DNA from 3 places in the Halomonas sp. CnH100-B genome. Region 1 is predicted to be linked to each of the others. Evidence: predicted binding sites of a transcription regulator. Region 1 holds the regulator's gene; each other region holds the start of a gene.

Region 1 (8,039 bases):
TGGCCCCATGATGGCCGTTACTTGACCGCGAGGGATGGTCATACTCACACCGCGAAAGATCTCGCTTTCACCGCGAGAAAAGTAGACGTCTTCGACCTGTATGAAGGGAACATCCGTCATATGCTGATTGACCTTCATCGTTGATGCCAGAACGCGTCAGTATAAACCGACAAGTCACGGGGCAGTTTAAAAAACAGTGTTTTCGAAATATTATCGAACATCGTATCTTAACGCTACTCTCAGTAACAGCGGCGCAAATGATGACTACGCCAACCTTTTATGGCGTGTGCATCGCCATGGGGCTGGTGAGTTTGCCGCGCTTTAGCTAAATAGCGCCGCAAGATGTTATTCTTACTCGCTACCTATTCACTCTATGAAAACGAGACATGCCATGGGCCAGCCACTCTCTACACCCAGCCAACTGCGTGAAAGTGCGCTGCGAACGCTGCAAATTGAGCAAGCGGCCATCGGCGGCCTTCAGGCCAAACTGGACGAACAGTTCGATCACGCCTGCCAGCTCATCCTCGCCTGTCAAGGCCGGGTGGTCGTCACCGGCATGGGCAAGTCAGGACACATCGCGGGCAAACTTGCAGCGACGCTGGCGAGTACCGGCACGCCCGCCTTTTTTGTACACCCAGGTGAAGCCAGTCACGGCGACTTGGGCATGATTACCCGTACCGATGTAGTACTCGCGCTCTCCAACTCCGGCGAAACCGCCGAAGTGACGGCGCTCCTACCACTCCTTAAAAGGCTTGGCACCCCGCTGGTCAGCATGACCGGGCGTCCAGGCTCTACCCTTGCCCGCCACGCCGATGCCCATTTAGACAGCGGCGTGGAACGCGAGGCGTGCCCACTGGACCTCGCGCCTACTAGCTCAACCACGGCGGCACTGGCTCTTGGCGACGCCCTGGCCGTTGCCCTACTCGAAGCACGCGGCTTTACCGCCGAGGATTTTGCGCTGTCCCATCCGGGTGGCAGTCTGGGTAAGCGCCTGCTGTTGCGGGTGCGTGACCTAATGCACGATGGCTCAAGGCTTCCCCAGGTCGCTTTGGGAAGCCCGCTGCGCGATGCACTATTGGAGATCACGCGCCAAGGGCTGGGGTTCACTTGCGTCATCGACAGCGAAGGCCGTTTGGCGGGCGTCTATACCGATGGCGACCTGCGGCGCACATTAGATCAATTTCATGACCTGCGCGACGTGCGCGTCGACGATGTCATGACGCGCCCAGGCAAACGTATCGGCCCTGACGTACTGGCTGCCGAGGCCGTTCGTATTATGGAAGATAGCCGGATAACCGCGCTCGCTGTCGTCGACGAGCAGCAGCGCCCCATCGGCGCGCTACATATGCACGATCTGCTAGCCAGCGGTGTGATTTAACTGCGTGATAACGCTTTTCGCCATGGATGTTAAGGAGGCTATATGGCCCTACCCGATGCACTACTCGACCGACTTCGCCGTGTAAAACTCCTCGCGCTAGACGTAGATGGCGTCTTGACGGATGGCCGCCTCTACTTTCAGGCGGACGGCATCGAAATCAAAGCGTTTCACACCCAAGACGGGCATGGTTTGAAACTGCTCAAGCGGGTCGGCATTCACGTGGCACTGATTACCGGACGCGATTCGCCCATGGTCAGCCAGCGCGCGGCGGCGCTCGGCATTAGCCACGTTCACCAAGGCTGCGAAGATAAGCTCACGACGCTTCGCGCGCTTTGCCAACGACTGGATATCACCCTCGAGCAGGTGGCCTACTGCGGTGATGACCTGCCTGACCTCGCTCCCATCAAGCGCTGCGGCGTCGGCATCACGGTCCCCAATGCGCCTGATTACATGCACACCCATGCCGATTGGATCACGGAACGGCTAGGCGGCCACGGCGCGGTACGTGAAATTTGCGATACGCTGCTCACTTCGCAAGGGCACTGGGATGCCGTGCTCGACACGTATCTTCACAGGCACTCGTGATGGGTCTCAGAGTCAGAAAACGGGTGTGGATCACGGCGATGGTCGTGGCCCTGGGCGGACTGCTGGTCTGGCTGGACCCGCGCGGCCCGCAAGAGGGTGAGATCGATCAGGAGGCCCGTGCCCAGGAGCCTGGGCATGTGTTGGAGAACGCCGAAATTACCCTGTTTGGCGAGACAGGCGCTATCCAGCAGTCGCTGGTCACGCCTCGACTGGTCCATACGCCTCAAACGGCCATGACCGATGTCATGTCGCCGCGCGCGACGCTGTTCGACAGCGAACAGCGAGAGTGGCTGGCCACGGCAGACACCGGCACCTTGAATACCGATTCCCAGGCCCTGACGCTAAGAGGGTCTGCCCGGCTACTGGCTCCCGAAGAGGGCTGGCAGCTCGACACGCAGCAATTAAACTACGATGGCGTGACGCGCCATGCCTGGAGCGATACGCCCGTGCTGTTGCAGCAGCCGCCGCAGCGCATGGAAGCCTCCCGCATGGACGTTTGGCTCGATGACAGCCAAGTCCGCCTGACCAATAACGTGCGCGGCGTCCACCCGCCTGCCACTCGTAACCCTGAGGAGTCGCGATGAACGCCTCTCTCCGCACTGCACTCTTTACGTTAACCCTACCCCTCGCCACGGCGGCCATGGCACAAAGCCAAGCCCCCATCGAGGTCGAAGCCGACCGCCTGGACCTCGACCAGCGCGCTGGCACCGCTGTTTACTCAGGCAACGTGGACATTCGCCAGGGCGAGATGCAACTGCGCGGCGAACGCGTCGAAATTCAGCGCAACGACGCAGGCGAGCTGTCACGCGCCATTGCCACGGGTGAGCGCGCCTACCTGCGCAATCAGCTCGAAGATCAAGAAACCCCCATGGAGGGCTGGGCGCGTCGTATCGTTTACCATGTCGCCGAACGCCGTGTCGAGCTGATCGACCAAGCCGAACTGACCCAGCAAGGCGACCGTTTCCAAGGGGGGCGTTTGGAGTACTTCATCGACCAGGAAGTGGTGCAAGCACGCTCCGACGTGAGCGGTAGCGACAACCAGCGCATTCGCATGACTCTTCAGCCCGAACAATAGGGAGCGGCCACGTGGCAGCATCAACCTCTGCAGATTCCGCACCTGTCAAAACGCTCTACGCCCATCACCTAGCGAAGAGCTACAAACGCCGTCGGGTCGTGAAAGATATCAACCTGGAAATCGCTCAGGGTAGCGTCGTCGGCCTGCTGGGGCCCAACGGGGCGGGTAAAACCACGTCGTTTTACATGATCGTTGGACTGGTCAAATCCGATGCCGGTAGCGTCGGTATCGACGACGTCGACCTGACCCATGCGCCCATGCACGAGCGCGCCATGGCCGGGATTGGCTACCTCCCCCAGGAAGCCTCCATTTTCCGCAAGCTCTCGGTGGCCGATAACATCATGGCGATTCTCGAGACGCGCAAAGCGCTGGACCGTAGCGCTCGGGAAGCACGCCTCGAGTCACTGCTCGAAGATTTCCATATTACCCACATTCGCGACAACCTGGGCATGAGCCTCTCAGGGGGCGAGCGCCGCCGAGTGGAGATCGCTCGCTCACTCGCTACCGAGCCCGCATTCATTCTGCTCGACGAGCCGTTTGCCGGGGTCGACCCTATTTCAGTGGGTGAAATCAAAACCATCATCCGCGCACTGAAAAAACGCCACATCGGCGTCTTGATCACTGACCATAACGTGCGCGAAACCCTGGATATTTGTGACATTGCCTACATCGTTGGCGACGGCCATATCATCGCCAGTGGAAACGCCCAGGAGATCCTCAATAACCAGAAGGTTCGTGATGTCTATCTAGGCGCAGACTTCCGCCTCTAAACTCTGGCCTGACCAAACTTTTCTTTTAGTGGCATGCTTATTGCACTTGCACAGAGTCATAACTCGCTCTAGGGTGGAGCTTTCTGATTAACGAGTGGTTCTCAGATGGTCATGAAAGCTTCTCTCCAATTGCGTATCGGCACACAGCTGACCATGACACCTCAGCTGCAGCAGGCCATTGCCCTGCTACAGCTCTCCACGCTGGACCTCCGTCAAGAAATTCAGCAAGCGCTGGACGCTAACCCCATGCTCGAACAAGAGGATGAGTTTGGCGAACAGGCTGTTAGCGAGCCTCAAGAGGCCGAGTGGTCGGACAGCATTCCCAACGAACTCTCCGTAGACAGCGACTGGTCGGACACCTACCAAGACATGGGTAGCTTGGGCGGTAGCAGCGAAGGACCCGACTTCGAGCGCCAAGCCGCAGGCCAAAGCCTTCATGGCCATCTGTTATGGCAATTGGCCATGACCGACTTCTCTCCCCGCGACTATGCCATTGCCGAAAGCCTGATCGATGCACTGGATGCCAACGGCTATCTCACTCAACCGCTCAACGACATCCGCGAAGGCCTCAAGGCGCAAGGCCACGACAGCCTGAGCCAGCGTGAAGTAGAAAACACCCTGTTGCGCTTACAACAGTTCGAGCCCACCGGCGTGTTTGCCCGCGACCTGCGCGAGTGCCTGATGCTTCAGCTGGCCGCGCTGCCTGAAGACACCCCGCTATTGATGCCCGCAAAACGCTTGGTGCGTCAGTTTCTCGAAGCCTTGGGCAAAGACGATTTACGGCTACTCAAGCGCCGCCTGAGCCTGGATGACGAGCAGTTGGACGACGTCATCCGTTTAATTCGCAGCCTTGACCCACGCCCAGGCAGCGCCTACGGCGTGACCGACGACAGCTATATCACGCCCGATTTGGTCGTGCGCCATGACAACGAGGGCTGGCACTTAGAGCTCAACCCGGAGGCGCTGCCGCGCCTGCGTATCCAGCCCGATTACGCCAGTTTGATCAAACGTGCCGACAAGAGCCAAGACAACCAGTTCTTGAAAGAGCACCTCCAAGAAGCTCGCTGGCTGATCAAAAGCCTTTCCAGCCGTAATGACACGCTTCTGCGAGTAGGTCGTGAAATCATCGCCCGCCAGATCGGCTTTCTAGAGCACGGCGAAGAGGCCATGAAACCGCTGATCCTGGCCGACATCGCCGAGGCCGTGGAGATGCACGAGTCCACGATCTCCCGTGTGACGACGCAGAAATTCATACATACGCCACGAGGCGTGTTCGAGTTGAAGTACTTCTTCTCGAGCCAAGTCAGCAGCCACGATGGCGGCGATAGCCACTCCAGCACCGCCATTCGTGCACGGATCAAAAAACTGATACAAGAGGAGCCGTCGGGTAAACCGCTCTCCGATAGTCGCCTGGTGACCCTCCTTGAGGAGGGAGGCATCAGCGTTGCCCGGCGTACGGTAGCGAAATATCGCGAGTCAATGGGTATTCCCTCGTCCAGTGAGCGCCGCCGTTTACGCTAGTTAAACGGTAGGGCATGACAAACTCGACGCAGGGGCTTTGCAATAGCGCAAAAAGGGTTACAATCGAAGTACAGCCCGATGGATAAGGAGCACGTCAATGCAAGTAAACATCACTGGTCATCACGTTGAACTGACTGACGCCTTGCGTGACTACGTTAACGAAAAGCTGGAACGCGTCGAACGCCACTATGACAACATCACCACGGTGCAAGTGACCTTATCTGTCGAGAAAGAACGCCAGCAGGCAGCCTGTACGCTGCATGCCGCCGGTGCCGACCTTCATGCCGAAGCCCTCGATAACGATATGTATGCCGCTATCGATGCGCTCGCAGACAAAATCGATCGTCAACTCGTTAAACACAAGGAAAAAGCACAAGCTCGCGCCCAGGGCGCAGGCGTGCGTTAACTCAATGACGTTGGAAACCATCCTCCCCCCGGAGCGCGTGCTCTACGACGTGCCCGGGGGCAGCAAAAAACGGGTGCTGGAGTTTTTCAGCACCTTCATCGCCCAAAACACACCCAGCCTCGATAGCCAAGAAGTGTTTAGCCGCCTGATTGGACGCGAGCGTCTCGGCAGCACGGGAATTGGCAACGGCGTTGCCATCCCCCACGCACGTAGCCCGCACTGTAGCTCGCCCATCGCTGGCTTTTTGAAACTTGCCGAGCCGGTCGATTTCGATGCCATCGATGGCGACCCCGTCGATCTAGTGTTCGTGTTGCTCGTACCCGAAGAGGCGGACGACACGCATCTCGCTCTGCTTGGGCAAGTCGCGACGATCATGAACGATGCGAATACCCGTCAACAGTTACGCAAAGCCAGCAGTCAAAAAGAGCTATTGACCCTGATGACGGCCAAGATACGCGAACAGGCCGCGTAAGATACTCACACGTCCATCACTGTTTATTTCCTACGCTCATACGCCAAGAGAGACGCTATGCAACTGGTGATCATTAGCGGCCGTTCGGGGTCCGGTAAATCTATCGCCTTACAAGCGCTGGAGGATCTTGGCTATTATGCGATCGATAACTTACCTGCCATGCTGCTGGGCTCGCTGATCGATGAGCTGCGCGCTCAAGGAGAACGCACTCGTATTGCCGTTAGCATCGATGCGCGCAACCTCCCCATCGCGCTGGAGCGTCTGCCAGCGCTGTTGGAAGAGCTACGCCAGCGAGACATTCGTTTTCAGGTGATCTATCTAACCACGGACGCACGCATTCTGCTGGAGCGCTACTCCGCCACTCGTCGTCGCCACCCCCTCACTCGCGACAGCGAAATGACGCTGGAAGAGGCGATCAACAAAGAGGAGGAAACGCTACATGAAATACGCGATCTCGCCGATTTATTGATCGATACGTCTCGGCTCTCCGTGCACGATTTGCGCCGCCGCATTACCGATCAAGTGGCCCACCAGCGCCAGCATCAGCTCACGCTCACCTTTGAGTCCTTCGGCTATAAACGCGGCGTTCCGCTGGATGCGGATTTGGTCTTCGACGTACGCTGTCTGCCCAACCCATACTGGGACCCTACCCTTCGGCAATATACTGGCCGCGATGCCAATATCGTCGCTTTCTTGAGCGGTTACCCGGTAGTGGAAGCCATGGCCAGCGATATTCAGGCTTGGCTGGAGAAGTGGTTACCGGCCTACCAAAACAGCCAACGTAGCTACATGACCGTAGCTATCGGCTGCACGGGCGGCCAGCACCGCTCCGTCTACATGGTGGAGCAGCTCGCCCAGCGGCTCGTTAAGCAGACCGGAGAAGTGCAGTTGAGACATCGCGAACTGGGGCTGCAGTACACGCTGAGCGAAGAGCCCGTGGCGCCAAGCCCCACCACCGCGACCACCCGTACGCCCTAAGCCTTTTTATTCAAAGACCCACTCGGCAAAAAGGAACCAGAGTGCCCGAAAGAACGTTAACCCTTACCAACCAGCGCGGCCTCCATGCCCGCGCGGCCACCAAATTGGTTCAGTGTGGCCAGCAGTTTTCTGCCAGCATCCACGTATACAAGCAGCAGCAAAAAGCCGATGCCGCTAATATCATGTCGCTGCTGATGCTCGCGGCGCCCTGCGGCACCGAGCTCACTGTAGCTGCGGAAGGGGAAGACGCCGAACAAGCGCTCGATGCCATCGAAGCGCTGTTCGACGCGCGGTTTGACGAAGACCAGTAACCGACTCCGCGTCAACGATTAGCTGCCAGCGACGGTCATCGCATCCACAAGCCAACTGCCCGTGTGAATGCTGCCACGGGTATCCGTGTCATCGCCCACAGCGCTTAGTCCTGCAAACATCTTGTTCAGGTTACCGGCGATCGTGAACTCCTCGATTGGGTACTGAACCTCACCGTTTTCGATCCAAAAACCCGCCGCGCCTCGCGAGTAATCACCGGTCACCCCATTCACCCCCTGGCCCATGAGTTCGGTGACCCAGATACCGCGCCCCATCTGTTTCAAGAGCTCGGCACGCGGTGTCAAAGGAGCCAGCAAGCGTAGGTTACGTGCGCCGCCTGCATTGCCTGTCGAGTGCATGCCTAAACGCCGTGCGCTGTAGGCAGAGAGCATGTAGCTGGCGACCTGCCCCTGATCGATGAAACGATTATTGCGGGTTTGCACCCCCTCGGCATCGAATGGCGAACTCGCCGTCGCCCCCACTTCCATGGGTCGCTCTTCCAATCCAAACCACTCGGGAAAAAGCGGTGTCCCCAGGCGGTCGCA
Region 2 (8,039 bases), on a different contig from region 1:
TGGCTGCTACCCATCGTTCTGCCACTGAGCCTGCTGATTGCCATCTCTCGTGTGGGGCTTGGGCTGCACTATGTCAGCGATGTACTGGTCGGCGGTGTGATGGGTTACGGCTTCGCGTTACTGAGCCTTTACTGGATGGGGTAGCTAAGCCCCACATCCTCTAAACCGCTGTTCTCCTACCACAGCGCTCTTGAACGTAAAAAGCTACGCGCTCCATTTGTCGATGGAGCGCGTAGCTTTTTTCACGGACAGACACGTGCCAGCACTACATATCGGGCGGCCTATCGTCTCGATCATCGGCGACGGTCATCAATGATGTCTTGAACATCATGTACACACCGACCCCTGAAAACCCCAAAAACAGGACGAACATGCCCAACATCAATACCATCGCCATAGCGTTTGTCCCTGAAAGTACACGGCTGCGACGTTGACGTCTTCTAACCGCTCAATTTTGGTGTAAACGAAAGGATAGACCAAAACCGAACCTTCATCTGTACAAATGCTGTGCAAGTCACGCCATGAGCACATGACAACCATCTATATCAGGGACTTACGTATACATATCGACGCAAAAAAACCACCTCACAAAAGCGAGATGGCTGTTTTGCATCGCGGCCACTCCTTGGCATCGATGATCGACACGTCCTATGTCGATAAGAGTGAGCAGGCTGAGCGTCCTTCACCTCCCTGTTACATACTAGGCATCCTGCCTTCCTGAGTTGCTTGTCAACCTGCTCACGCTGTTAAACGTTCCTGTCATACTGATGTCGTGGCGACTGCAGGTCTTAATATCTATCTAGAATAATGCAGGCTTTGGGCCAATCGTGAAAAATAAAAAACAAAACCATTAAAAACATAAACTTAAAAAATAACTCAAGCTCACAAGGAGGTCGCGCCATGCCACCGATGGCTAATTTTCATGTAGCAAACTGGCACATGCGACAAAACCGCACGGCACGTCGCCTCCTTGCCCCCGTCGTTGGCACAACGTGACCAAAACCCGCGTTTCCGAGTGGCGGCCGAATGCCACAACGCTTATGTTACTCATCACACCAAGACGCTCGCATGGGCATACTGAGGCATGAGGAAAGACCGATGAAACGTACCATCGCACTAGGCATCCTACTGTTGGCAACGCTATTGGTAATGAGTGGCTGCAATACCGTTCGCGGTATGGGGCAAGATATCGAACAGGGCGGCGAAGCCATTCAGCGCTCGGCGGACTGACAATGATGATGACCGTCTACCTTTCACACGGGCTGGAAAGTGGCCCCGGCGCCCTGAAAATGCAGGCACTCAAAGGGGTCGCCGAACAGTTGGATAACTGTGAGCCGGTCATCATGGATTACCGCGGCATGGACGAGCCAACCGACCGGCTGGCACACCTCACCAGAACGCTACAGTCGCGCGGCGACGATCCCGCCCGCTGCGTTTTGGCAGGCTCTAGTCTGGGAGGCTGGTTGAGTGCGGCGGTCAGTGCCCAAACGCCCGTATTGGGCTGTTTTCTACTCGCCCCTGCGCTGGGGTTGCCCGAGTATCCTGAAACGTCCCCCACGATCCAAGCGCAGTACACGCATATCATTCATGGCTGGCAGGACGATGTCGTTCCCCCAGGGCCCGTGATCGAACGCGCCCGTGTACAGCGACTCTCGCTACGAATGATCGATGACGACCACCGTTTGCACGGCAGCCTGGACACGATTCTAGCGGATTTCAGACGCTTTCTAGCGCAGTGCTCTGACGGTCAGCGAGGGGCGACATAAAAAAATACGACAAATAGTCGACATTGCCACCTCATATCTATACAAAGGATATACACGAAAAAGGAGAGTGCTCATGTTTGGACTATTCAATCGCGATCCCCAAAAGAAGCTCCAGCAGGCCTATGAACGCAAACTCCAGGCAGCGATGGAGGCTTCCCGTAACGGCGATATGCGGGCCAATGCCACGCTGACCGAAGAAGCAGAAGAGCTTCTGGCCGAGATCAACCGGCTCAAAGCGCAGAAGGGCTAACACGATGCGCCCAAGGTGGCCGCGGATTCTGCTGACGCTAGCGCTTGCCACGGGTCACGCCTATGGGAATTGCCCGTCAACCGGGCAGTGGTGGCAGGCAGGCGGTGCCGTGGACGCACCAACGCTGCTTGCCCAGGCCGCTCAGCAGCAAGTCGTACTGCTGGGTGAACAGCACGACGCCGAAGACCACCACCGCTGGCAGCTACACACCTTAGCGGGACTCTACGCGCACCGTGCCGACATGGTGATTGGCTTGGAGATGCTGCCTAGAAGCGCTCAGCCAGTGTTGGACCGCTGGGTAGCGGGCGAGCTGACCGAGACAGCGCTGCTGGCCGAAAGCCACTGGGAAGAGGCGTGGGGGTTCGATGCTGCGCTTTACCTGCCCATTTTTCACTTCGCGCGACTACAAGCGATTCCGCTCGTCGCCCTCAACATCACGCCAGAACTGCGCCAACGGCTCGTCCAAGAGGGCTTTGATCACGTACCCGCTGACCAGCGCTACGGAATTCCTGCCCCGCTACCCGCCCATGCAGCCTATCAGCAGCGTTTGACCCAGGTATTCGAGCAGCATGGCATGGGGAAAGAGAACCCTGCGATGTTGTCCCGCTTCACCCAAGCGCAGCTCGCCTGGGACACCGCCATGGCGCACGGCCTGGCAGAAGCCGTCAAAGAGGGCGCGTTAGCCGTTGGCTTAATGGGCCTTGGCCACGTCACCTACGGCCACGGCGTGGAGCATCAGCTCGAAGGGATGGGGATCCAGCACACCCTCAGCCTGCTGCCCTGGGAACAGGCGGAGTGCCGTGTCCCAGACCCAGCGCTTGCCGATGCCGTCTTTGTTCTCCCCCCATCCCTTACCCGCGAGCCCACGAATTAGGCGTCATCCGCCAGCGCAGGCAGCAGCGTTTTAAGCTTACGGGTCAAGGTGTTGCGCCCCCAGCCCAGCAGCTCGGCGGCTTCGCCCTTACGTCCACCGGTATGCTTGAGCGCCGTTTCGATCAGAATACGCTCGAAATCGGGCACCGCTTCTTCCAGCAGATGCGTATGCCCTTCGGCCAACGCATGATCGGCCCAGTCTCGAAATGCCGTACGCCAATCGCCGTGTACGCTGCTCTCGGAGGCTCCTACCGTCCGTAGTTCGGGCGGCAGGTCTTCGACCAGGATTTCCCGACCGGAGGCCATCACCGTCAGCCAGCGGCAGATATTTTCCAATTGACGGACGTTCCCTGGCCAGGGCAGACGCGTTAAATGCGCTTCTGCTTCGGGGGTCAACACTTTGATGTCGGTAGACAACTCTTTGGCGGCTTCGGCCAGGAAGTGGCGGGTGAGCCGAGGAATGTCTTCGCGCCGTTCGGCTAAACGCGGAAGATGAACGCGAATCACGTTCAGGCGGTGGAACAGATCCTCCCGGAAGCGCCCATCGTCGACGAGCGATTCGAGATTTTGATGCGTTGCCGCGATGATCCGCACATCGACTTTCACCGGCGTATGACCGCCCACCCGGTAAAACTCGCCGTCGGCCAGCACGCGCAGCAGACGCGTTTGCGTTTCAGCCGGCATATCGCCGATCTCATCCAGAAACAGCGTGCCGCCGTTGGCCTGCTCGAAGCGGCCTTGGCGCTGCTGGGCCGCACCGGTAAAGGCCCCTTTTTCGTGCCCAAACAGCTCGGATTCGATCAAGTCGCGCGGAATCGCCGCCATATTCAGTGCAATAAACGGCTTGCCAGACCGGGGGCTGTGCTGGTGCAGCGCCTGAGCCACTCGCTCTTTACCCGTGCCCGACTCGCCGTTGATCAGTACCGTAATATGCGAATGGGAGAGCCGACCAATGGCGCGAAAGACTTCCTGCATGGCGGGCGCTTCACCGATGATCTCGGCGCTCAACCCCTCTGGCACGCTCACCGGCCGCTGGCGTTCACGGGCGTGGGCGACCGCACGGCGCACCAGCGCGAGCGCTTCGTCCACATCGAACGGCTTGGGCAAGTACTCGAACGCCCCGCCCTGATAAGAGGCCACGGCGCTGTCCAGGTCGGAGTGTGCGGTCATGACGATGACCGGCAGGTCCGGATGGGCGTCACGCACTCGCGACATCAAATCCAGTCCGTCGATGCCCGGCATACGGATATCGGTGACCAGCACATCCGGTGGGCTTTCCAGCAGCCGTGCCAGCGCTGTGTCGGCACGCTCAATACACTCGACCTCCAGGTCTGGCTGCGCCAGCGCGCGCTCCAGCACCCAACGGATAGCGCGGTCATCATCGACAATAACCACCCGTGCAACATCGGTACGTGTCGCCTCAGTCATGACGCTTCTCCGGTGCAATTAATAACTAATGGAATCAGTAAACGAAATTCGGTATGTCCAGGTCGTGAGTCGCATTCGATCAATCCTTGATGTTGGTGCAAAATTGACTGAGCAATGGATAGCCCCAAACCGCTGCCTTCCGCGCGGCCAGACACCATCGGGTAAAAGAGGGTTTCGCGTAGGCTTTCAGGAATGCCAGGGCCGTTATCAATCACGCCGACTTCGCTCACTAGCCGGTGCCGCTCGGCGCCTAAAGTGAACTGGCGCCGGGCACGGGTGCGCAGAATCAGCTCCGGTGAGGGGGTCTCTGCATCGCTCATGGCCTGCACCGCGTTACGCGCCACGTTCAATACCGCTTGAATCATCTGAGATTCGTCGCCGGAAAGATCCGGCAGGCTGGGGTCGTAATCGCGGTTGACGGTGACATGGGGATGCTCGGCAATCAGCAGCGCTCGCACTCGCTCCAGCACTTTATGGATATTGACCGGCTCATGTTTAATGATGCGGTTCGGGCCCAGCATGGAATCAACCAAATCTCGTAAGCGGTCTACTTCTTCGACGATGATATGGGTAAATTCCCGCAGCGCCGGGTCGTCTAAATCACGCTCCAGCAGTTGCGCCGCACCGCGAATGCCGCCTAATGGGTTCTTCACCTCGTGAGCCAAGCCCCGCGCCAGCACCTTGATGGTCTCTTGGCGAGTGGTGAGCGCCTCTTCCCGGGAGATCTGCATCAAGCGATCCCGCGGCTCGACCTCCAACAGCAGTTCATCGGCAGAGAGCGGCGTGACCGTATAATCAACGGTCAGCGGGTCGCTATTGAGCGGCGTAATACGCGCCTCGCGCTGTGTGTAGGGATGGAACGCATCGCGCGCTTTGGCCAGCACTTCATCGATGCTTTCATCACCGCCGAGCAACGTATCCAAACTGATGCCCTGCACGCGGCTGAAGCTCACCGCCAGCAGCGCTTCCGCGGCCGGGTTCATCCAGCGCACGCGGAGTTCACCGTCGAGCAGCAGAACTGCGGTGGTGAGGTGTTCGAGTAAACGCTGATACATGGCGTGTCCTGAAGCGTCGCTCCGACCAATACTCATGGGCACTGATCCATTAAAGAGGGGTGTTAGGGGAGGAGCTGCAAAAAGCGCGCCAATTCAGCGCAAACCGCGGCTTGCACGGCTTGTGGGCAGATGACGGGCGCATGGCGAGCCTTTATAGCGCAATGCGCTGTCGCCCTCGCCGCCCTAATGCACCATTATAGTGCACAAGACTATTCAGCGATAAAAATAGTCACCGGATCGGTGCGGTGCTGCACACGGCCCTGGCTATCCAGCAGCTCGGCGTACACTTGGTGCGCCCCTGCAGGCAAGCCTGCCAACCAGAAAGCGTCACTATGCAGGGCCGACTGGCTGAGTTCGCCATTCACCAGCAGTTGAATCTGATGGTCGTCTCGCAGCGGTGGCACCACCTGCACTTCCACTGGCGTCATACCGCCCCGCACGGAAGCACCGCTAGCGGGATTAGCAATCGTAAAACGGTCATAAGGCATAAACGGCTGACCCGGCCTGCCCAGGCTGCGCGGTGCCGCTGTTGAAGGGCGCGACGCCGATGGCATGCTGGGCAGCGGCGCCAGCGTAATGGCATCCCCACCCCGCTCAGGGTTATCGGTAAACGTCACGTTGCCCTGCTCATCCACCACGCGATACACCGTTTGCGACTGGGCCACGCTTACCCACAGGCACAGTAGAAGCACCGCCGCTGTGGATAAACCTATTCTGTTTTGCAAACGTCGTCTGCTTATCATTACTAGCCCCTGCGTATTTCGCTTCCATAAAAAAACCCCGCCGAGGCGGGGTTTTCTGGCTAATCACACCGCAAGGGTGATTTTAGCACCGTCATTAAAGACCGTTCTTAGCAAGAGTAGTACATGTCGAACTCAATCGGGTGAGTCGTCATGCGGATACGCTCGACGTCTTCCATCTTCAGTTCGATGTAGGCATCAATCATGTCGTCGGTGAACACGCCACCTTCGGTCAGGAACGCACGGTCAGCATCGAGTGCTTCCAGCGCTTGATCCAGGCTGTTGGCTACGGTCGGTACAGACTTGCCTTCTTCCGGCGGCAGGTCGTACAGGTTCTTATCCATGGCATCGCCAGGATGGATCTTGTTCTTGATACCGTCGATACCCGCCATCAGCATCGCTGCAAACGCCAAGTAGGGGTTGGCAGTCGGATCAGGGAAGCGAGTCTCGACACGCTTGCCTTTCGGGCTAGCGGTGTACGGAATACGAATAGACGCAGAGCGGTTACGGGCGCTGTAAGCCAGCATGACCGGTGCTTCGAAGCCCGGCACCAGACGCTTGTACGAGTTGGTAGAAGCGTTGGTGAAGGCGTTCAGGGCACGAGCGTGCTTGATGATACCGCCGATGTAGTACAGCGCCATTTCAGACAGGCCCGCGTACTCGTCACCCGCGAACTGGTTCTGGCCATCTTTCCAGAACGACTGGTGTACGTGCATACCCGAACCGTTGTCGCCTACCAGCGGCTTCGGCATGAAGGTAGCGGTTTTGCCGTAAGCGTGTGCCACGTTGTGGATCACGTACTTCATTTCCTGAACTTCGTCAGCTTTCTTCACCAGCGTGTTGAATTTAACGCCGATTTCGTTCTGACCCGCGTTAGCTACTTCGTGGTGGTGTACTTCCACGGTTTGGCCAATCGCTTCCAGGGTATTACACATCGCGCCACGGATATCGTGGAAGCTATCGACCGGGGGAACCGGGAAGTAGCCGCCTTTCACGCGCGGACGGTGGCCCAGGTTGCCACCTTCGACTTGGTTGCTGGTCGCCCATGCACCTTCATCAGAGGTGATTTTGTACATGGCGCCTTGGATGTCGGCTTTCCAGTGTACTTCGTCGAAGATGAAGAATTCCGGCTCCGGACCGAAGAAGGCCGTGTCGCCCAGACCGGTAGACTGCAGGTACGCTTCGGCACGCTTAGCGATGGAGCGCGGGTCGCGATCGTAGCCCTGCATGGTCGCCGGCTCGATGATGTCGCAACGCAGAATCAGGGTAGCGTCTTCGGTGAAGGGGTCCAAGAAACCGGTGCCGTCTTCCGGACGCAGGATCATGTCAGACTCGTTGATGCCCTTCCAACCGTTGATGGAAGAGCCATCGAACATCTGGCCATTTTCAAAAAACTCTTCGTTCACGTCACGTGCCGGTACGGTGACGTGCTGCTCTTTACCGCGCGTGTCGGTGAAACGCAGGTCTACCCACTTAACATCATGTTCTTCGATTAGCGCGAGAGTCTTGGCTGACATAGTGTCCTCCGGTATGAGCGTGGCTTAAAGCGTGTAACTGTAAGCTATCGATAAAAGTGTTATTCAACAAATCGTTCAACACGCAATTGCATGTGGCGCGTTTGTCTTTTTTGTTCGCTTAACGTTTGTCTGACGATGGATAACAAACCGCCCAGCGATCATTTCAGACCGGCTATCGTTGTAGCACGCCTGGAGGCGTCTGCCTACGCTTCAATAGCCGCTGATGAAACTATCTATGATTCATAAGCACAGAGCATGCCAACCCTGCACCATAATGGCCATAAAAAATAACAAGCCATTGTTTTTAAATACGAAAAATCACTAAACGTCTGCGTCTTAATGTGGCAACACATCGTCACGCTTCGCACGGAAAGGGCATCTCGTGTCTCATATGCACAAAAATAGTGCAT
Region 3 (8,039 bases), on a different contig from region 1:
TGATGCGCATGGCACCCCTGCCCGGTGGCATCGAGTTACCGGCGGGGGAGAGCGTGACGCTAGCGCCGGGCGGTTTACACTTGATGTTGATGGAACTGGGCTCACCCATTGTTGAAGGTGAGCCCGTACCCGTGACGCTGGAGTTCCAGCACGCCGAGCCGATGGAAATTGAGCTTCAGGTGCTGCCAGTAGGTGCCTCTCCGGAAGGTAGCCACGGTCACTCCGCGCACTAAGTCAGCCCACTGCGCAAGACTACCGCCCCGTTAGCCTTGGCGAGCGGGGCGGCGTTCCTGAAGTGGCCGCACGATCAGCCAGTCGATGATCAGCATCACGATCAAAGAGGCCCCAACGAGCGGGAACAGCACGCCGCCAATCACGAGAAGGGCGATCAGCCCACGAAACACGCGTTTATCGGTGGGCAAGGGCGGCACGCCCATGGCACCTGATGGGCGACGCTTCCACCACATCACGCCTGCGGCTACGCACATCACGATGATGGCGATGCATACCGCCAGCAGGAAGAGCTGATTGATAAGCCCAAACTCCTGTCCCAAGTGAACGTTAATCCCAAACTCCATCCAGCGGCCTAGCGGGCCATAGTCGGCGTAGCTCATATCAAGCAGCGGCTCACCGCTATATTGATCAAGGTGAATCACCCGCTGTTGACTGACATCATCAGGATAAATCGAACCGGTATACACCCCAGCGGCCGTGGTTGGCAGATTGACGCTGTAGCCCTGTGGTAGGCCCAAAGCTTCTAACTGAGCCACGGCGTTGTTCAACCCAATGCGCGGGGCAGGCACGGCAGGCTGTATGGATTCCGGCACGCGCGCCTGCTCCAGCGACCAACTGGTGCTGCCTTGGTCGCTTAAATAGGCGTTGGACATCGGTACGTCCACCCGAACGCCAGCCGGGTAGCCAAAGTTATTGCCGTTGGCCCACTCGTTTACCTGTGCGCCCCAAACGCCCGACCACGGCATGCCGGTAAGGGCCAAAAACACAATGAACCCACCAATAAAGATACCCAGCACCGCGTGCAGGTCGCGCCAGAACACTCGGCTTTTGGGTTTGCCACGCACGCTCACCACGCCGCCCCTACCGTTGCGCGGCCACCAGAGATAAATGCCGGTGGCGACCAACAAAATCGACCAGCCCGCAGCAATCTCAATCAGCTTGCGCGGGGTTTGCCCGAAGAACTTGAAGCTATGCAGGTAGCGAACGGTCCACATCACCGTTCCCCGGTCATCCAGAGCGCCCAGCACTTCCGCCGTATAGGGATTGACGTACACGGCCAGCCGTTCGCCAGTTAGTGAGTTAACGGTTACTTCCGCTGAGCTTCCCGGGGTGGCGGGCGAGGTGTATTTCACCGCCGTGCCGGGGTAATCCCGCAGCGCCGAACTCACGAGTGAGGCGGCAGGCTGTGTGGCTTGCTGAACTTCCACGCGCTTGAGATCTGAATGAATGAGCGCATCCAGCTCGTCATCGAATAAATACAGCGCCCCGGTCAGCGAGAGCGCGATTAAAAAAGGCAGGACTAATAGGCCTGCATAAAAATGCCAGCGCCAAACGGCGCGATACAGATCAAGCGGCGCTTTGCGCGTTGTCTGTGTGGAACTCATTGTCGTCATGCACACGCTCCAAGCGCTCAAAGCACCGTGTTGTCCGCACGTAGCGGCGCTAACACGGCGTTCAAGACGCGATATTTATTTGCCAGCCAAGCCCGTTTTTAGCTGGCCAGTTAGGTAAACCCTTTGAGTTAAATGACCTTTAACGTGGGCGGAGCGCGAGGATAGGCGTGGGGGTAGGCTTGTACCGCAGCAGCGCGCTGGGCAAAGGCCGCTGGCAGCGGAGTACGTGTGATAAAGGCCACACTGCCAATGGCGGGTAAATGGTGAGGGGCGGTAGGCGTTTTTTGCCATATACCGCAATAGTCACACGGGTGATACCAGTGGTGCAGAGGGTCATCGTGATGAGATGACGGACCCGCCGATGTGCCATGCGGCGCGGCATCATGTCCGTGTGCATGTTCTGAAGAGTGGTCTAACGCCTGCCATTGAGACTGCAATTGCGAGAACAGCGGCCCAGCAAAGAGCAGGTAGATCGCCACGAACGCTAAATAGAGCGCTGTGCGATACCAAAAAGAGTTGGCTGAGCGGAAAGATCGCATCTCAAACTACGCTTTGTGAGCTGTCTGAATGACGGCTAAGCAGTTTACAGCGTCATACCGATGCAAAGTACCCGATGCCTGCGATTAACGCTGTGGTGTATTGCCGCGAAAGAGGGGGCTGCATTCGCACTTATTTGGTGCGTTTGAAGGTGTTTTTGCTCGTTTATGGTGCTTTTTACCCTGGTTGAACTGCATAAAGGGAGCCGCTTCAGGCTATAAAAGCGTTTTGGCGCTGCCTGAATCGCACTTTCACCATTTTGGCGCACTCCTTGCATTTGTAAGGTAATGATTTATACACAAGGAAGCGACAGCGCCCCATGATGTTGAGCGAACTCGCCCCACCCGCTGCTGGTTCCGGCCACCGCTTTGACGCCGAGCGCCGTTGGGCCGCCTCGCTGGCCCTGCGTTTTGCCAACCGCGATGGCGTGACTCGGTTAGTGCAAGCGCGTCACCAAGGGCCGTTACGGGTACAGCGCCCCTTCTACCCAGAAGGCAGCCAGGAAGCGTGCCACGTTTACGTATTGCACCCGCCTGGCGGGCTCGTGAGCGGTGATGCGCTGACCATCCGTGCTCATATCGAGCGCGAAGCCCATGCGCTGCTCACCACACCCGCTGCCAATAAGCTCTACAAAGCCGACAGCCAAGGCGTGGCCTGGACACAGCACACCGAGCTGACGGTAGAAGAGGGCGGCACCTTAGAGTGGCTACCCCAGGAAACCATCGCCTTCAACGGCTCCAAAGGCACTCAACGCACCCATATTGCGCTGCAAGGCAATGCCCGCTGCCTAGGCTGGGAAGTGATGGCGCTCGGCCGCCCAGCAAGCGACCTGCCCTATGTCTCTGGGCGTATTGAACAGCACTTTCGCTTAACCCTAGATGGCAAACCGCTGTGGCTTGAACGCCAGCCGCTAGACCCCGCGCACCCACGCTTTGCGGGCCGCTGGGGGCAGGGCGGCGCCACGGTGCAGGCCACGCTCTGGGCGGTGGGCATTGACGATGCCGCTGCGGCCATTGAAGCACTGCGCGAAGCGCTGCCGGATAACCCCCGCTGGGCGGTAACCGTGCGCCATGGCGTACTGCTGCTGCGCTATCTAGGCACTTCTCGTAACGAAGCCTGGGCGCTGTGTGAGCAGGCCTGGCACCTGCTACGGCCGCGCTGGATCGAGCGCGAAGCGCATACGCCGCGCATTTGGCTAACCTAATGAGCAACACGCTGATAACGCTGGAGACACTCCATGGAACTGACCCCACGAGACAAAGACAAGCTGATGCTGTTTACCGCCGCCCAGCTTGCCGAGCGCCGCAAAGCGCGTGGTTTAAAACTGAACTACCCCGAAGCGGTAGCGCTGATCAGCTTTGAAATTATGGAAGGCGCACGGGATGGCCGCAGCGTAGCGGATTTAATGAGCTATGGTCGCGAGATCCTGACCCGAGAAGACGTGATGGAAGGCGTGGCGGAGATGGTCGATGAAGTGCAGGTGGAAGCCACCTTCCCAGATGGCACCAAGCTGGTCACCGTCCACACGCCGATCAACTAATCATCCACCGTTAGGAGAGCGCCATGATTCCAGGACAGTATCAGTTACAAGAGGGTGATATCGAACTGTGCGCGGGCCGCGAGCGTATCACCGTGGAGGTGGCCAACACCGGCGACCGGCCCATTCAGCTTGGCTCCCACTACCACTTTGCCGAAGCCAACCCCGCGCTGGTGTTTGACCGCGATAAAACCCGTGGCTACCGCCTGGACGTCGCCGCCGGAACCGCCATCCGCTTCGAACCCGGCCAAACCCGCGAAGTCACGCTGATTCCGTTTGTCGGCAAGCGGGAAATCTACGGCTTCCGTGGCGATGTGATGGGGCCGCTCGATTAGCCAACGGATTAATAAAGAACAACCGACGGTAGGGCGGGCATCGGCTGGGTGACTGTCTGCGCCATGGATGGCGCAGTCAAGCTTACAGGGATGTATTCACAGCGTGTCACACAGACGATGGCCGCCCAGCACTGGACTCAACGCTTGAGGCAGAGGCAAATATGAAACCGGTAAACAAGATCAGTCGGCAAGCCTACGCCGATATGTACGGCCCCACCGTAGGCGACCGCGTGCGCCTGGGCGACACCGAGCTGTGGATTCAAGTCGAAAAAGACGCCACCCACTACGGTGAAGAAGTGAAGTTCGGCGGCGGCAAAGTTATCCGCGATGGCATGGGCCAAAGTCAGCGCCAGGACGCCTCGGTGATGGATACCGTGATCACTAACGCGCTGATTTTAGACTGGTGGGGCATCGTCAAAGCCGATGTAGGGCTGCAAAACGGCCGCATCGCCGCCATCGGCAAAGCAGGCAACCCCGATACCCAGCCCGATGTGGAGATCGTGATTGGCCCCGGCACCGAAGTGATTGCGGGCGAAGGCAAAATCCTCACCGCAGGCGGCATCGACGCCCACATCCACTTCATCTGCCCCCAGCAGGTGGAAGAAGCGCTGATGAGCGGTGTTACCACCATGCTGGGCGGCGGCACCGGCCCCGCTACCGGTTCCAACGCCACCACCTGCACCCCCGGCGAGTGGCACATTGGCAAAATGCTTCAAGCGGTAGATGACCTGCCCATGAACATCGGCCTGCTCGGCAAAGGCAACGCCAGCCTGCCGGAAGGGCTCGAAGCGCAGTTGGAAGCCGGTGCCATGGGCCTCAAGCTGCATGAAGACTGGGGCACCACCCCCGCCTCGATTGATACCTGCTTAAGCGTGGCGGAAAAGTACGATGTGCAGATCGCCATTCACACCGATACGCTTAACGAATCCGGCTTCGTGGAAGACACCCTAGCGGCGTTTAAAGAGCGCGGCATTCACACCTACCACACCGAAGGCGCAGGCGGTGGCCACGCCCCGGATATCCTCACTGCCTGCTCCAAAGAGTACGTGCTGCCGTCCTCCACCAACCCCACGCGGCCCTACACGGTGAACACCATCGATGAGCATCTCGACATGCTCATGGTCTGCCACCATCTGGACCCCAATATCCCCGAAGATGTCGCCTTTGCGGATTCACGCATTCGCCGCGAAACCATCGCCGCCGAGGATATCCTCCACGACCTGGGCGTGATCTCGATGATCGCCTCCGACTCCCAGGCCATGGGCCGCGTGGGTGAAGTGGTCTGCCGCACCTGGCAAACCGCCCATAAGATGAAAGTGCAGCGCGGCCTGTTGCCGGAAGATGAAGCGTTAGGGGCCGACAACCTGCGCGCCAAGCGCTATATCGCCAAATACACCATCAACCCCGCCATTACCCACGGCATTGCCCATGAAGTCGGCTCGATTGAAGTCGGTAAGCTGGCGGATTTGGTGCTGTGGAAGCCTGCTTTCTTTGGCGTCAAACCCGCGCTGATTCTGAAAGGCGGCATGATTGCCGGTGCGCCGATGGGCGACCCCAACGCCTCCATCCCCACGCCGCAGCCTGTGCATTACCGCCCCATGTTCGGCACCTTTGGCCGCGCCGCCAGCCAGACCCGGCTCAACTTTGTCAGCCAAGCGGCGATTGACGCAGGCATCAAAGAGCGCCTTGGCTTACAAAGCACGCTTTCCGCCTGTAAAAACGTGCGCGGCGTGCGTAAAAAAGATATGAAGCTCAACGACGCCTGCCCAGAACTCACCGTCGACCCGCAAACCTACGAAGTGCGCTGCGACGGCGAACTGCTCACCTGCGAACCCGCGACCGAGCTACCGCTGGCGCAGCGGTATCACTTGTTTTGAATGTAGGGTATACCCCACGTGACACGAGAGCAGGGAGCAGCCCGTAGAGAGGGTCTTTTGCCATGGATGGCAAAAGTAGCGTACAGGGATGTATTCACAGCGCCCTCTCGTAGGGCTGCTCCCGGCGAGCCTCAAAGGCTATACCAGGACGATATCGATGTTGAAACTGATTGAACGCCTCGGCCCCATAGATGAGGGCACCGCCAGCGACACGCTGACACTGCCCTTCGAGCTACGCATTCGCGGCCGCTTAAAAGCTGAGAGCGACAGCGGCCAGCCGCTGGGGCTGTTTCTGGATCGCGGCCCCGTACTGCGCGATGGTGAAGGCCTAAAAGCCGAAAACGGCGAGATCGTGCGCATTTGCGCCGCGATCGAACCCGTGGTGACCGCGCGAGTGAGTACTGGCTTACCGCTGGCCCGGCTTGCTTACCACCTCGGCAACCGCCATGTGCAGCTCGCGCTGGGTGAAGATGCGAAAGGAGGCTGGGTACGCTTCCCGCCCGACCACGTCCTCGAAGAGCTGGCCGAGCTGCTGGGTGCCACACTTGAGCACCACAACGCCACCTTCGACCCCGAACCGGGCGCCTACAACCAAGTGGGCGGTGGACATTCGCACAGCCATTCGCACGGTCATAGCCACACTCATTCCCACGACCACGCGCATGAGCACCACCATGCCCACTGAGCAGCCCTCAGACCTCGCCCTGCTTGGGCTGATGCAGCTCGTCAGCCCCGCGCTGCCCATTGGGGCCTTCGCCTTTTCCCAAGGGCTAGAGAGCGCTTTTGAACTGGGTTGGGTGAGTGATGAGCCAAGCCTCTCTCATTGGCTATCCGGCGTGCTGGAAGATGGCATAAGCTGCTGTGAGCTGCCGCTGATCGAGCGGCTATATCGCGCTTTCGAGCAGCAGGATGGCACTGCGGTTGCGGCGTGGGACGATTGGCTGGCCGCCACCCGTGAAACCGCGGAATTGGCCGCCGAAGACAGCCGCTTGGGTGCATCGCTGAAGCGGCTACTGGGCAGTCTCGACCTATTGCCAAAAAATGCAGGGCTGCCCAGTGAAGACTCACTCACGCCCTTGCTACCGCCCCAGGCAGGCTATGTGACCCTATTTGCCTGGGCGGCCTACCAGCGCGGCATCCCCGTGCGCCAAGCGCAGCTTGGCTTTGGCTGGGCGTGGCTGGAAAACCAGCTCGCGGTGGCCTGTAAAGCGCTGCCGTTGGGCCACACTGCTGCCCAGCGAATTATCGAGCAGTTACGTGGCGAGCTGGTGAGTGCCGTTGCGAAGGCCCAGCGGCTAGACGATGACGAAATCGGCCCCGCGCTGCCCGGTGTGGCGCTGGCCAGCGCCCTACACGAAACCCAATATTCCCGTTTGTTTAGAAGCTAACGAGCGTTGTTATTTAGGAGAAAACCATGACTCACTGTTTACGCGTTGGCGTGGGTGGCCCGGTCGGTTCAGGTAAAACCGCACTGCTCAAGCAGCTCTGTACCGCGCTGCGGGATTACTACGATATCGCCGTGGTCACCAACGATATCTATACCCGCGAAGATGCCGATTTTCTGCTTAAGCACGATGCGCTGCCCGCCGACCGTATTCTCGGCGTAGAAACCGGCGGCTGCCCGCACACGGCGATTCGTGAAGATGCCTCCATGAACCTAGCGGCAATTGACGAGCTACACGCCCGTCATCCGAAGCTGGAACTGGTGCTGGTGGAGTCCGGCGGTGACAACCTTTCCGCCACGTTTAGCCCCGAGCTTTCTGATCTGACGCTTTATGTGATCGACGTGTCGGCAGGCGACAAAATACCCCGCAAAGGCGGCCCCGGCATCACCAAATCTGACCTGCTGATTATCAACAAAATCGACATTGCCGAGCAGGTCCACGCCTCACTGGAGGTGATGGAGCGCGACTCGAAAAAGATGCGCGGCGAGCGCCCGTTCGTGTTCACCAATCTCTACGATGGCGTCGGGCTTGAAGAGATCATCCGCTTCATTCTCGATAAAGGCATGCTGGACGAGCGTCGCCCGCAGGCGGCCACCGCATAGCCCCGGCGGTTTTTGCGCATAAAAAAGCTGCCCAGCCCCGGTAGATCCGGCTCTGGGCAGCGTTGTTTTGTGGTTGGC

Evidence for each region. Region 1 encodes sigma-54, which starts transcription at its own class of promoters, with help from an activator protein. Its sites were predicted from a motif close to TGGCACNNNNNTTGCTNT; they were not measured.
Region 2: the regulator sigma-54 is predicted to act here: its motif matches at 5,446-5,463, upstream of glnL (nitrogen regulation protein NR(II)).
Region 3: the regulator sigma-54 is predicted to act here: its motif matches at 2,426-2,443, upstream of NH398_RS10815 (urease accessory protein UreD).

Annotation. Positions count from the first base shown of each region.
Region 1 is NZ_JAMXRX010000001.1:274,228-282,266, reverse strand. It holds gene NH398_RS01175 (ATP-binding cassette domain-containing protein) at 1-120, opposite strand, end outside; gene NH398_RS01170 (KpsF/GutQ family sugar-phosphate isomerase) at 392-1,378, shown strand; gene NH398_RS01165 (HAD hydrolase family protein) at 1,421-1,963, shown strand; gene lptC (LPS export ABC transporter periplasmic protein LptC) at 1,963-2,547, shown strand; gene lptA (lipopolysaccharide transport periplasmic protein LptA) at 2,544-3,038, shown strand; gene lptB (LPS export ABC transporter ATP-binding protein) at 3,050-3,808, shown strand; gene NH398_RS01145 (RNA polymerase factor sigma-54) at 3,914-5,329, shown strand; gene raiA (ribosome-associated translation inhibitor RaiA) at 5,427-5,735, shown strand; gene ptsN (PTS IIA-like nitrogen regulatory protein PtsN) at 5,740-6,207, shown strand; gene rapZ (RNase adapter RapZ) at 6,265-7,185, shown strand; gene NH398_RS01125 (HPr family phosphocarrier protein) at 7,227-7,496, shown strand; gene pmbA (metalloprotease PmbA) at 7,515-8,039, opposite strand, start outside.
Region 2 is NZ_JAMXRX010000007.1:122,432-130,470, forward strand. It holds gene NH398_RS15570 (phosphatase PAP2 family protein) at 1-144, shown strand, start outside; gene NH398_RS16770 (hypothetical protein) at 266-397, opposite strand; gene NH398_RS15575 (entericidin A/B family lipoprotein) at 1,099-1,230, shown strand; gene NH398_RS15580 (YqiA/YcfP family alpha/beta fold hydrolase) at 1,236-1,766, shown strand; gene NH398_RS15585 (DUF6435 family protein) at 1,840-2,016, shown strand; gene NH398_RS15590 (ChaN family lipoprotein) at 2,021-2,890, shown strand; gene ntrC (nitrogen regulation protein NR(I)) at 2,887-4,317, opposite strand; gene glnL (nitrogen regulation protein NR(II)) at 4,314-5,372, opposite strand; gene NH398_RS15605 (DUF4124 domain-containing protein) at 5,582-6,097, opposite strand; gene glnA (glutamate--ammonia ligase) at 6,223-7,629, opposite strand.
Region 3 is NZ_JAMXRX010000004.1:254,993-263,031, reverse strand. It holds gene NH398_RS10830 (copper chaperone PCu(A)C) at 1-233, shown strand, start outside; gene NH398_RS10825 (PepSY domain-containing protein) at 264-1,628, opposite strand; gene NH398_RS10820 (DUF2946 domain-containing protein) at 1,757-2,167, opposite strand; gene NH398_RS10815 (urease accessory protein UreD) at 2,485-3,369, shown strand; gene NH398_RS10810 (urease subunit gamma) at 3,403-3,705, shown strand; gene NH398_RS10805 (urease subunit beta) at 3,729-4,037, shown strand; gene ureC (urease subunit alpha) at 4,199-5,914, shown strand; gene ureE (urease accessory protein UreE) at 6,072-6,599, shown strand; gene NH398_RS10790 (urease accessory protein UreF) at 6,589-7,302, shown strand; gene ureG (urease accessory protein UreG) at 7,329-7,961, shown strand.